Regions from separate parts of the Kitasatospora sp. NPDC028055 genome, predicted to be linked through region 1. Evidence: riboswitches for the same ligand, from Rfam matches in the RefSeq annotation. Region 1 holds a riboswitch; each other region holds the start of a gene.
The links. A riboswitch is a leader RNA that binds a small molecule or an ion and turns the genes downstream of it on or off. The one in region 1 is predicted to bind cobalamin.

Region 1 (4,202 bases):
CACCGAGGTGGGCCTACGGTTGCGGGTCAGCGCCGGAGTCGGACCGGCTTCCCCTGAACGCCGAGGGCTAAAACCGGTTCATCAGACCACGCCGGTCAACAGGGAGTCAACGGATCGTCAGGTAGCTCACACCACCTCGTCGGCCGGTCCTCGCGGTGGTGCACGGGCGGGCGGACACCCGGAACTCCGGGCAGGGTGGCCGACCCTGAGCACCGGCGCCCGGCCCTTCCTCAGGGAGGACGGGGCGCCGGTGCGCTCACGTGTCAGGGCGCCGTGATGCCCGGCTGGGCGCCGGCACCGAAGGACCAGCCCTCGACGTCGCCGGGGGCCGGGTCGTAGCTGCCCGCGCCCAGGTTGCTGTACGACCAGGGCCCGCCGTGCTGGGCGTGCCAGTACGACCAGTAGGCGCTGCCGGTCGGGTTGGTGCAGGTGGCGGGCAGCGCGTTGATCTTGCAGACGAAGCCCGGGAAGCGCGGGTGGAAGGCGTACGAGAACCCGGCGCCGGTGAGCGCGGCGAGCCCGTTGGCGGGGTCGCCGGGGGCGCAGCCGGTCTCGATGCCGCCGCCGACGGCGGTGAAGTCGACCACGACAGTGACGCCGGTGGTTCCGCTGCAGGCCGCCGCCCGGGCCTGCGGGGCCTGGACGGCGGAGACGCCGAGCAGGCCGGCGGTGAGGGCCGCCGCGGCGGCGATCGACCCGAGCATCCGGCGGACGGGGCGGGCCGGGGTGAGGGTGTCGGTCATCGGAACTCTCCTCGTGGGATCAGGCCTGGACGTGTCAGCGGGCGGCCGGAGTCGGGCAGGCCAGGGTGGGGGCGTCGGGGCGGGCCCCGGCGGCGGAGAGGGTGGCCAGCGGGGCGCCCGCCAGGCCGAGGACGGCCTGCGCGGTGGCCCGGGCGCCGTTGCCCGCGTTGAAGCCCGTCGCGTCGTAGGCGACCGCGCCGCGCACCGCCGGGTCGGCGGAGCAGCCCTGCTGGAACTTCACCAGCCGGCTCCAGCCCTTGAGGCCCGCGCCGAGGCGCCCACCGGCGAGCAGTGCCTCGGTGGCCAGGCCCGTGGTGTTGGCGTTGGAGGTGGTCGCCCCGGCGGCCGCGAAGCCGCCGTCGGCGTTCTGGTGGGCGGCGAGCCAGGTGAGGCCGGCGTCCGCCTTGGCGGTACGGCCGGTGGCGGCGAGGGCCTGGGCGGCGAGCGCGGTGGCGTCGGGGTCGCTGGTGCAGGTGGGCTGGCCGAAGGAGACCGGGTAACCGCCGTCCGCGCACTGGCTGTTCGCCAGGAAGTCGACGGCCGCGGCGGGGGCGCCACCGGGGGAGCGGTGCAGGGCGATCAGGGCGAGGGACTGGCCGAAGGCGTTGCTGTAGTCGCCCCACTGCGAGCGGTCGGAGAACCGTCCTTCGGCGGTCTGCAGCGAGCGCAGCCGGGCCGGCAGGTCGACGCCGCCGAAGGACGCCGGGTCCGCTCCGCGTACCTCGGCGGCGAGCAGCAGCTTCGCGGTGGCGCCCGCGTAGGCCTCGGTGGTGCCGTCGCCGAGGTAGCCGGAGACGATCTCGGGCTTCGCCAGCCAGGCGGTGGCCTTCGCGGCGGCCTCGTCGGAGCTGTGCGAGGCGGCGAAGGCCAGCACGGCGTCGACGGTCAGGCCCTGGTCGGGGTAGGCGGTGCCGTTGAAGACGGACTCGAAGTGGTCGCCGTCCACCAGCTGGCGGGCCAGCCAGCCGCCCGCGGCGGCGTCGGGACGAACGGTCCGGGAGGATGTGGTGTCGGCGTGGGCGGCGGTGGCCGCCGGGAGCGCGGTGGCGAGCGCCAGGGCGGGTATCGCGAGCAGACCGAGGGGGCGGCGGAGCGCGGGCATGGGTGCCTTTCCGGGCCTGGACGCAGGGGCCCGGGGGACGTCGGCACCAGGCCGGGCAGCCCTCGGAGCTCCGGCCCGCAGACCACGACGGGGGGAGGGACGACACATCCCCGCCGACGGGTACTCGGGCTCGCCACCGACAATGCCGTCGGCGGCCTACCGTTGCGGGTCAGCGCCGGATTCGGACCGGACTTCCCCCGTCGACGGAGTCACAACGTGACGGCTCATCATGGCGAAACGGAAAAGACCGGGTCAAGGGATCGTGCGTCACATCACGGCGGCACCGGCGACGGGCGGTGCGCCGCCCCGGACGAGGGGCGGCGCACCGCGAGTGCCGTCAGCGGTGATGGAACTCCGGCGGGCGCTTCTCCGCGAAGGCCGCCATGCCCTCCTTCTGATCAGCCGTCGCGAAGACGGCGTGGAAGAGACGGCGTTCGAAGCGGACGCCCTCGGCGAGGGTGGTCTCGTACGACCGGTTGACGGCCTCCTTGAGCATGATCGCCGCCGGAGTGGACATCGCCGCGACGGTCTCGGCGGTGGCCAGGGCCTCGGCCGGCAGTCGGTCGGCGGGGACGATGCGGGAGACCAGTCCGGCCCGCTCGGCCTCCTCGGCGCCCATCGTCCGGCCGGTCAGACACAGCTCCATGGCCTTCGCCTTGCCGATCGCACGGGTGAGCCGCTGCGAGCCGCCGATGCCCGGGATGACGCCGAGCTTGATCTCCGGCTGCCCGAACTTCGCGGTGTCCGCCGCCAGCAGGATGTCGCACATCATCGCCAACTCGCAGCCCCCGCCCAGCGCGTAGCCGGCGACGGCGGCCACCACCGGCTTGCGCAGGGCGGCGAAGCGGTCCCAGGCGGCGAACCAGTCGCCGAGGTAGGCGTCGACGAACTCGAGGGGCTGCATCTCCTTGATGTCGGCGCCGGCCGCGAAGGCCTTCTCCGAGCCGGTGACCAGCAGGCAGCCGATGTCCGGGTCCCGGTCGAAGTCCGTTGCGGCCGCGACGACTTCGTTCATCAGGAGCGTGTTGAGCGCGTTGAGCGCCTTCGGCCGGTCGAGCGTGATCAGCCCCACCCGTCCCCTGCGCTCGACCAGGATCGTCTCGTAGGTCTCGGTCATTTGCCGCCCTCCCGCAACGTGGTGATGATCGCCGAGAAGTCCAGGCCCGCACCCTCGGCCGCCGCGAAGTCCGCGTACAGCTGCGCCGCCCTGCGTCCGAGTTCGGTCGGCAGGCCCGCTGCCTCGGCGGCCCCGGCGGCCAGTCCGAGGTCCTTGGCCATCAGCGCGGCGGCGAACCCGGCCGGGTACCCGCGGTTCGCCGGACTGGCCGGCACCGGCCCGGGGACCGGACAGTTGCTGGTGAGTGCCCAGCACTGGCCGGAGGCCGTCGAGGCGACGTCGAACAGCGCCTGGTGGCTGAGCCCCAGGCTCTCCCCGAGCACGAACGCCTCGCTGACCGCGATCATCGAGATGCCGAGGATCATGTTGTTGCAGATCTTCGCCGCCTGCCCCGCACCGGGCGCGCCGCAGTGCACCACCTTGCGGCCCATCTCCTCCAGCACCGGGCGGGCGCTCTCGAAGTGCTCCTTCTCCGCGCCGACCATGAAGGTGAGGCTCGCGGCCGTCGCACCGACCACTCCGCCGGAGACCGGTGCGTCCACCGCGCGGTGCCCGGCGGTCACCGCGAGCTCGTGCGCCGCCCTGGCATCCGCGACGTCGATCGTGGAGCAGTCGACGAAGAGCGTTCCCGGGCCGGCGGCGGGCAGCAGCTCCGCGTAGGCGGCCAGGACGTGGCGGCCGGCCGGCAGCATGCTGATGACGACGTCGGCCCCGCGGACGGCCTCGGCCGCGGACCGCGCCGGGCGGACGCCCACCTCCTCCGCCTGCCGCAATGCCTCCGGCACCAGGTCGTAGCCGGTCACCCGGTGCCCGGCCCTGACCAGGTTGGCGGCCATCGGGCCGCCCATGTTGCCCAGTCCGATGAATCCGATGTCGTGGGTCACCAGCGCTCCAGCGGTGTGGTGGCGGCGAGGCCGAGTTCGCGCTCGCCGAGCGGGGCGAAGTAGCGGGCCACGGCGGCGGGTTCGACGGCGCTCAGGGTGTCCGGGCTCCACCGTGGCGAACGGTCCTTGTCGATCACCTGGGCCCGGATGCCCTCCGCGAGGTCCCGGGTGGCGAGCGCCGCGCAGGAGGTGCGGTACTCCTGGTCGAGCACGGCCTCCAGGGGGCCCAGCGCCCGGGCCCGGCGCAGCGCCGCCAGCGTCGCCTTCACGGCGGTGGGCGAGTTGGCGGTGATCCGGTCCACGGCCTTCTTCGCCTCGGGTTCACCGCTGTCCCGCAGCCGGTCGAGGATCTCCTC
Region 2 (4,202 bases), on a different contig from region 1:
CCCGCTGGCCACCGTGGGCGTCGCCGTCCCGGTCGGCCTCGGGCTCGCGCTCGGCGAGCGGCCCGGCCCGGCACAGCTGGCCGGGATCGCGGTGGCGGTGGCCGGCGTGGTGCTGGCCGGCGGGCCCGAACGCGGCGGACCGGCCGCCGCCCGTACCGCCCTGCTGCTCACCCTGGCCGCCGCCTTCGGCTTCGGCGCCAACATGTCCCTGCTCGCCCAGGCCTCGGCCGGCGGCGGGCTGCTGCTGGTGCTGTGCGTCCAGCGGCTGGTCAACATCGCGGTCGGCGGCGCCGCGCTGCTGTACTCGCTGCGTGGCGTGTACTCGCTGCGTGGCGCCGCCGACGGCGGACTGCTGCCCGGGCTGCGCGCCCGGCTGCCGCTGCTCACCGCCGTGGGGCTGCTCGACGTGGCCGGCAACGCCGCCTACGCGTCGGCCTCGCACGGCGGCTCGGCGGCGGTGGCCGCCGTGCTGGCCTCGCTCTACCCGGTGGTCACCGCGCTGCTGGCGCGCGGGGTGTTGAAGGAGCGGCTGCGCCCGGTCCAGGTGGTCGGCGCCGGGCTCGCCGTGGCGGGCACGCTGCTGCTCGCGGCGGCGTGACCCCGACCGCTACTGCTGCTGCTGCGCGGGAGTCCAGCGCTTCTCGACGCCCGCCAGCTTCCAGTACCCGATGGCGATCGCCCACACCACCACGAACAGCCCGGCGATCGCGTAGCCGACGTTGTCCAGCGAGATGTCCGCGATGAACCCGGTCACCGGGTCGGTCAGGTCGAGCTTCTCGTGCAGCACGCCGACCAGTTCGATGGTGCCGATGATGAAGGCCACCGCGATCGACAGCCCGGTGATGGTCAGGTTGTAGTACACCTTGCGCACCGGGTTGGAGAAGGCCCACTGGTACGCGAAGTTCATGAACGTCCCGTCCAGGGTGTCGAACAGGCTCATCCCGGCCGCGAACAGCAGCGGCAGGCAGACGATCGCGTACCAGGGCAGCCCGGCCGCCGCGCCCGAACCGGCCATCACCATCAGGGTGACCTCGGTCGCGGTGTCGAAGCCCAGGCCCAGCACCATGCCGACCGGGAACATCTGCCCGGGCCGGGTGATCGAGCGGGTCGCCCGGTTCAGGATCCGGGCCATGAAGCCGCGCGAGTCGAGGTGCGCCTCCAGCTCCGACTCGTCGAACTGCCCGGCCCGCATCGAGCGGAACACCTTGAGGATGCCGAGCAGCGCCGCCAGGTTGAGCGCGCCGATCAGGTAGAGGAAGGCACCGGAGGCCGTGGTGCCGACCACCCCGAGCCACTTGTGGGTGGCCGAGTCGTCGTCCATCAGGGTGTTCGCCAGCTGGGCGCCGCCCGCCACCAGGGCGGCCATGATGACCACCATCGAGGAGTGCCCGAGGGCGAACCAGAACCCGACCGAGACCGGCCGCTTGCCGTCCGCCATCAGCTTGCGGGTGGTGTTGTCGATCACCGCGATGTGGTCGGCGTCGAAGGCGTGCCGCATGCCGAGGGTGTAGGCGGTGATGCCCAGGCCCACCCCGAAGACCTGGGTGCCGACGGCGTAGTTGTGCGGCGCGACCAGGAAGATGAGGGTCCCGAAGGCCACCACGTGCATGGCCAGGATCACCCCCATCAGCCCGGCGGTACGGACGGTGTCCTCGCGCTTCCACCGGAAGGTGGGCAGTACGGAGGGGGCGGGGTCCGCCTCGGCGGGCGCGGCGGTTTCGGGCAGGGTCATCTTCGGATCACGCTCCAGCACCTCGTGGAATGACTTCGTGAGATGCCGTGGCCGGTCTCCTGGCTTACGGGGCTCCCGGACCCGCCTTCCCAGGCGCACGAAGCGCCCAGTGGCATGTGGGTCCGGACTTCTCTCCCCCGATCACAGTGGCGAGGGCCGCTCCGGAGCAGGACCTGTCGAAGGTCCGTCACCGGTATTCCCGAGCACCACGGCGGGGAACACCGTAGGGGCAGGACCGCACCCTCGCAAGGTTGCGCACCTGTGCAGGTGTCCAGGATCACAGGTCGTGAGCTGCCAGAATGTCCGCATGCATCTCGTACCGGCCGACCGCGCGGGCCACCGCACCATCGACGGACACCGGGTCTGCGAAGCCATCGCCGCCATCGGTGACACCGAGCACGTCCGGTCCTGGGCCGAGCGGTTCTCCCTGCTCGCCGACCCCGGACGGCTCGCCCTGCTGCTCGCCCTCCACCGGGCCGGCCCGCTCGCCGTCAGCGACCTGGCGGTCGCCACCGGCATGCGCGACCCGGCCGTCTCCCAGGCCCTGCGGCTGCTCCGCACGGCGGGAGTGGTCACCGGAGACAAGGACGGACGCGTGGTGCGCTACCGGCTCGTGGACGACGCCATGCGCCCCCTGCTCGACGAATGCGCCGCCGCCGATCACGAGGAGCCCGCCGCTGCGGCGGGCTGACCGACACTCGGCAAACCACGCCGGGGGCGCGGGGGGATGAGTACGATCTTCGTGTGCTGATTCGCCTCCGGCCTCGGCCTTGGCCCGACGACTCGCGCTGGGATTCCCGACCGGTCACGGCGCGCGTCCTCGCCGTCGCCCGCACGCTCACCTCGGCCACCCGGGTTCTCGACGTGCTCATGCTGCTGCGTGGTCAGGACGGCATCAGGTTCTACATCACCGTCAACCCCGGCTCGGAGTTCGCCACCGGACTCGACGACTACCTCCGCACCCTGCCCGGCAACATCACCGTGCTGCCCTGGGAGGAGGCCGTCCGCTACGAGTTCGACCTTGCCGTCGCCTGCGCCGTCCACGCCTCCATGCACCGGCTGCACGCGCCGCTCGTCGTCCTCCCGCACGGCGCCGGGTACAACCGGCTGGTCACCGAGTCCACCGGCGACCCGGTCAGCGCCGCCGGCCTGTCCCGGCGGGAACTCACCTACCGGCGGCGGGTGTTCCCCAGCGTCGTCGGCCTCACCCACTCCGAACAGTTCGGCCGGCTGGCGGACTGGTGTCCCGAGGCCCTCCCCCGCGCCCGGGAGGTCGGCGACCTCTGCCACGACCGGATGCAGCACAGCGCGGACTCCCGGGACCGCTACCGCGCAGCGCTCGGCGCCGTCGACGGACGGCGCCTGGTCGTGGTCAACTCCACCTGGAGCGAACACTCGTTATTCGCCCACGCCCTCGACCTCCCGTCCTCGCTCATCGCCCAGCTCCCGGCCGACGAGTACACCGTGGCGGTGATCCTGCACCCCAACATCTGGGCCAAGCACGACCCGGAGGCGATCCTCGCCGCCGCCACCCGCTCCGGCCTGCGGCTCATCCCACCGCACCAGGGCTGGCAGGCCACCGTCGTCGCCGCCGACTGCCTGATCGGCGACCACGGCTCGGTCTCCTTCTACGGTGCGGCCCTGCGGCACCCGACCCTGCTCGTCACCACCGGCGCCGCCGAACTCGACCCGCGGTCCCCCACCTACGCCTTCGGCCAGGCCGCGCCCGCGCTCGATCCGCACAGCGACCTGCTGGCCCAGATCGAACAGGCCATGGCGAAGCACGATCCGGCCTCACTGCAGTCGATCACCGACCGCTCGCTCGGCCGACGCGGTCGTTCCGGCGAGCTCCTGGCCACCCTGCTGCACGACTTCCTGCCGGCCGTCGACCGGCCGGCCAAGGCCCCGGACCTGCCGCCCTACCCGGCGCCCGTCCCGCTACCCGCCGAGTCGCCGACGGCCTACGACGTCGAGGGCGAATGCCGGGGCAGCGAGGTCAGCCTCCGCCGGTTCCCGATCGTCGTCCCCGAGCGCCACCGCCCCCGTGGCTTCCACGTCGCGAGCACCGAGGAACCCGTCCGAGAACTGAAGTTCACGGCGGAGGTCCTGGCCCGCACCACGATCCGGGCCGAACGGCCCGCCGAGCACTGGCTCGCCGAGGCCTCGGCCGACTGGCCGGGCGCCGCCGTGCTGGTGGCCGCCCTCGGTGAGGCCCGCCATCTGGTCCGGCTGCCCGACGGCCTGCTCCTGGAGGCACAGGCCGAGGAAGCCTGGGGCATCACCGAGCCGCTCCTGGACCCGCTCCTGTTGGGTTCCGCGCTCGTCCTGTGGCTCGCCGACGGCGGCGAGCCGGCCCTGCTGCCCGACCACGGCCTCACCATCCGCACCGGCACCCACCTGACCCGGGTGGCCTTCACGGCACGGCCGGCCTAGACACGCCCTACGCCTCCGGCTCTCCCAGCCAAGCCCG
Region 3 (4,202 bases), on a different contig from region 1:
CGGGCCGCGGCCAGGTCGATCAGGGCGCGCTGCGGCAGCTCCCAGGCGGTGCGGTACAGCGACCGGACCTGCTCCGGCAGCCAACCCAGCTCCTGGACCGAGCCGTTGGCGTCGCGCAGGGCGTCGCGGGTCTGCTGGTCCCAGACGCCGAGCTCCTTGAGCTCGCGCACCAGGTACGGGTTGACCTGGAGGAACTCACCGGAGAGGGTCTCGCGCTTGAACAGGTTGGACACCTGCGGCTCGATGCACTCGTAAACGCCGGCGATGGAGGCGATGGTCGCGGTCGGGGCGATCGCGAGCAGCAGCGAGTTGCGCAGGCCGGTCTCGGCGATGCGGGCGCGCAGCGCCGTCCAGCGGTCGGTCCACTCCGGGGCGGCGCTCGGGAAGTGGTCGATGTGCAGCTCGCCGCGGGCGGCGCGGGTCTCGCCGTAGGCCTCGTGGCGGCCGAGCTGCTCGGCCAGGTCGGCGGAGCGCTCGTACGCGGTGAGCATGATGCGCTCGGCGATCAGCGTGGACAGGCGGGCGGCCTCGGCGGAGTCGAAGTCGATCCGCAGCTTGAAGAAGACGTCCTGGAGGCCCATCACGCCGAGGCCGACCGGGCGCCAGCGGGAGTTGGACGTACCGGCCTCGGTGGTCGGGTAGAAGTTGATGTCCACCACGCGGTCGAGGAAGGTGACGGCGGTGCGGACGGTGGCGTCGAGGCGCTCCCAGTCCATGGCGCCGAGCAGGTCGTCGGCCGTGGCGCCGGGGGCCACGTGCGCGCCGAGGTTGACCGAGCCGAGGTTGCAGACGGCGGTCTCGGAGTCGTCCGTGACCTCCAGGATCTCGGTGCACAGGTTGGAGGAGTGCACCGTGCGGCCGGGCAGCGCGGTCTGGTTGGCGGCGCGGTTGGAGGCGTCCTTGAAGGTCATCCAGCCGTTGCCGGTCTGCGCGAGGGTGCGCATCATGCGGGCGTAGAGGGTCTGCGCCGGGATGGTGCGGACGGCCTTGCCGGCCAGCTCGGCCTTGCGGTACGCCTCGTCGAACTCGGCGCCCCACAGGTCGACCAGCTCGGCGACGTCGGCGGGGGAGAACAGCGACCAGTCGGCGTTGGCGTTCACGCGGCGCATGAACTCGTCCGGGATCCAGTGGGCCAGGTTGAGGTTGTGGGTGCGGCGCGCCTCCTCACCGGTGTTGTCGCGGAGCTCCAGGAACTCCTCGATGTCGGCGTGCCAGGTCTCCAGGTACACGCAGGCCGCGCCCTTGCGGCGGCCGCCCTGGTTGACGGCGGCGACCGAGGAGTCGAGGGTGCGCAGGAACGGGACGATGCCGTTGGACTTGCCGTTGGTGCCGCGGATCAGGCTGCCGCGCGAGCGGATGCGCGAGTAGGACAGGCCGATGCCGCCGGCGTGCTTGGAGAGCCGGGCGATCTGCGCGTAGCGGTTGTAGATCGAGTCCAGGTTGTCCAGCGGCGAGTCCAGCAGGTAGCAGCTGGACATCTGCGGGTGCCGGGTGCCGGAGTTGAAGAGCGTCGGCGAGGAGGTGAGGTACTCCAGACGGCTCATCAGGCCGTACAGCTCGGACACCTCGCGCACCGACTGCTCGGAGTCGCCGACCGCCAGGCCGCAGGCGACGCGGAGCAGGAAGTGCTGCGGGGTCTCGATCACCTTGCGGGTGATCGGGTGGCGCAGCAGGTAGCGGGACTGGACGGTGCGCAGGCCGAAGTACTCGAAGCGGTCGTCGCCCTTGGTGTCGACGAGCGCGTTCAGGGCGTCGGCGTGCTTGGCGACGAAGGCCGCGGTGGTGTCGCCGATCAGGCCCTCGGCGTGGCCGACGGCGATCGAGGCGGAGAAGGAGGTCGAGCCCTGGCTGTTCGCCTCGTCGACGATCTCCAGGGCGAGCAGGCGGGCGGCCAGCTTCGAGTACTGGGGGTCCTCGGCGATCATCGACGCGGCGGCGTCCACGGCCAGCCCGCGCAGCTCGGCGAAGTCCGAGCCGGCGTGGCGGCCGCGCAGCGCGGCGGCGGCGACATGGCCGGGGTCGACCTCGGTGAGGTCGGCGCTGCGGTCGGTGAGCAGCCGCAGGAGAGCACCGCCGGGGTCGGAGACCGTCGGGTCGGTGAAGGCGGTACCGGAGCCCTGGGCGGGCAGGGTGACTGAGGCAGCGGTGGTCAAGGCGCTCTCTCCTGGCGGCGATCGTGCGGCGGTGATCGGGGTCACCCGGGCCGATCTGGGCAGGGGAGCACGGCGCGGACGCAGGAGCGCCGCGCGAGGTGTCTCCCCGGCCCGCCCGCGAGGCCCGGAGGGGTGGTGCTGGGTGCCGGCGCGGCCTCTGCGGGAGGGCCGTGGCGCACGCTGTTCGGCAGGTACTCGGACTCGCGGTACGGCTGCTGGAGCCGCCCGCACACCGCTGCGGGGCAGTCCCGGATTCCCACCGGGTTCCCCTGCATCGACAGCAGAAGCGAGCATACATGTAGTGGTGTCTCCTCGATGCGACACCACATGTAGTGCGGCGTGGTGTGTTGTCGCGATGACGGGTTGTGCCCGGGCCGGTGGCGGTTCGTGGTCGTCCGAGGCCCGGAAGCACGCTCCGGACGTGTCGCGGCCGCCCGCCGGACGCCTCGGATCCGGGTGTCGGACACCCGGGGCCGGCGCGCCGGGCGTCCGGGTTTCGATACGGATCGGTCACCGGGCCGAGGGACGGTGAGGGTCATGCCCTACGATCTGGGCGCATGAGCGACGGAACTGGTGTACCTGGGCACGGGCCGCAGGGGACGCCTCCCGCCGGGTCGGGGGGCGCACAGAATCAGCAGCCGGTGGGGCCGGGTCCGGTGCCGCCGCCGGGCGGTGGTTTCGGCCCGCCGCCGGCCTCGTACGGACCGGTGGCGCCGGCCGCGCAGCCGTTCTCCCAGCCCGTCCCGCCGGTGCCCCAGCCGGTTCAGCCGCCGGCTCCGCAGCCGCAGTGGCAGCAGCCTCCGCAGCAGTCGGGTCCTCCGCAGCAGCCGGTCGCGCCTCAGCAGCCGGTCCCGCCGCAGCGCGTCGAGCCGGACTGGGCGGCGCTGGCGGACCGCAACGAGGCCGAGGCCAGGCGCAAGCGCCGGGTGAAGATCATCGGCAGCGCGGTGGCCGTCGTCCTGGTGGGCGGTCTGGTCGCGGGTGGAGTGCTGCTGTTCGGCAAGAAGGACGACCCGGCCAAGCCCGGCGGCGGTGCGGTCGCGACCGCACCCGCCTCGGGCAAGCCGACCCCCGGCCCGTCGAACGGCGGCGCGACCCCGGGCGGGCAGCCGGAGGACCCGTCGAAGCCGATCTGGGAGGCCGCCACCGACCCGGCGCCGCAGGATGCGGGGGCACTGTTCTCCGCGCTGCAGGTGACGGTCAACGGCGTGTCCTGGAACCGGACCGTGGTCTCGCTGGACCAGCCCTGCTGGGACGGCAACTCCACCACCGGCGGGCTCGGCAAGGTCCTCGGGGACCAGGGCTGCCAGAAGGTGCTCCGGGCGACGTACGTCTCCGGCGACAGCGCGGTGACCGTCGGCGTCGCAGTCTTCGACCACAAGATCCAGGCCGAGACGGCGATCAAGAACTACACCGGGCAGCTCAAGGGCCTGCCCGCGCCGGGCGCCCCGGCGTTCTGTGCCAACCCCGGCTGCACCGGCACGCACAGCAGCCTGGGCCGGTACGCCTACTTCACCGTCGAGGGCTCGGCGAAGGGCGGCAACGCCCCTGACGCCACCGCGACGGCGGCGGCCTCCGGGTTCGCCGAGCACGTGAAGGCCCAGCTGCTCCAGCGGGCCAAGGCGGCGGGCTCCGCCACGCCGGGTTCGCAGGGCACGCCGACGGCCGCCGCGACCGGCTGACCCGCTGTGACACCCCGGTCCCGGCGGACCTGTTCGCCGGGACCGGGGGAGTGTGGCAGGCTCTCGTCGGAGTCATTCGTACGCGTGTTCCGGTTGCGTCCGTGGGGGTCGGCGCCGGCGAGAAACCGGAGGAGCGGTCGTGGCCCTGCCCAGAGCCCTGCGCGGTAAGCCGGCCGTCCTGGCCGCGGCCGGCGTCGTGGTCGCCGCCGGCAGTCTCGTGCTGCTGGACCGCGACGACCGGACCGAGGTCGGGCTACCCATTCGGGTGCCGGTGTCGGTCGGCGCCCCCGGCCGCACCCTGCCACCGGACGTGGGCCGGGACCTGCTGGCCCGGGATCCGCAGGCCTCGCCGAACGCCCGCGCCGTC

Region 2: it holds a riboswitch for cobalamin, as region 1 does, so the genes downstream of both, AB0F71_RS08780 (HoxN/HupN/NixA family nickel/cobalt transporter) here and AB0F71_RS14360 (peptidase) in region 1, are expected to answer to the same signal.
Region 3: it holds a riboswitch for cobalamin, as region 1 does, so the genes downstream of both, AB0F71_RS15590 (ribonucleoside-diphosphate reductase subunit alpha) here and AB0F71_RS14360 (peptidase) in region 1, are expected to answer to the same signal.

Annotation. Positions count from the first base shown of each region.
Region 1 covers NZ_JBEZXE010000010.1:139,368-143,569, reverse strand. Annotated here, with positions in the region: cobalamin riboswitch at 1-91, opposite strand, end outside; gene AB0F71_RS14365 (flagellar hook-length control protein FliK) at 264-743, opposite strand; gene AB0F71_RS14360 (peptidase) at 778-1,845, opposite strand; cobalamin riboswitch at 1,943-2,084, opposite strand; gene AB0F71_RS14355 (enoyl-CoA hydratase) at 2,183-2,962, opposite strand; gene mmsB (3-hydroxyisobutyrate dehydrogenase) at 2,959-3,846, opposite strand; gene AB0F71_RS14345 (enoyl-CoA hydratase/isomerase family protein) at 3,843-4,202, opposite strand, start outside.
Region 2 covers NZ_JBEZXE010000005.1:45,499-49,700, forward strand. Annotated here, with positions in the region: gene AB0F71_RS08775 (EamA family transporter) at 1-598, shown strand, start outside; gene AB0F71_RS08780 (HoxN/HupN/NixA family nickel/cobalt transporter) at 608-1,732, opposite strand; cobalamin riboswitch at 1,764-1,958, opposite strand; gene AB0F71_RS08785 (metalloregulator ArsR/SmtB family transcription factor) at 2,040-2,423, shown strand; gene AB0F71_RS08790 (hypothetical protein) at 2,477-4,165, shown strand; gene AB0F71_RS08795 (tetratricopeptide repeat protein) at 4,173-4,202, opposite strand, start outside.
Region 3 covers NZ_JBEZXE010000012.1:38,502-42,703, forward strand. Annotated here, with positions in the region: gene AB0F71_RS15590 (ribonucleoside-diphosphate reductase subunit alpha) at 1-2,129, opposite strand, end outside; cobalamin riboswitch at 2,322-2,454, opposite strand; gene AB0F71_RS15595 (hypothetical protein) at 2,903-3,835, shown strand; gene AB0F71_RS15600 (glycosyl hydrolase) at 3,975-4,202, shown strand, end outside.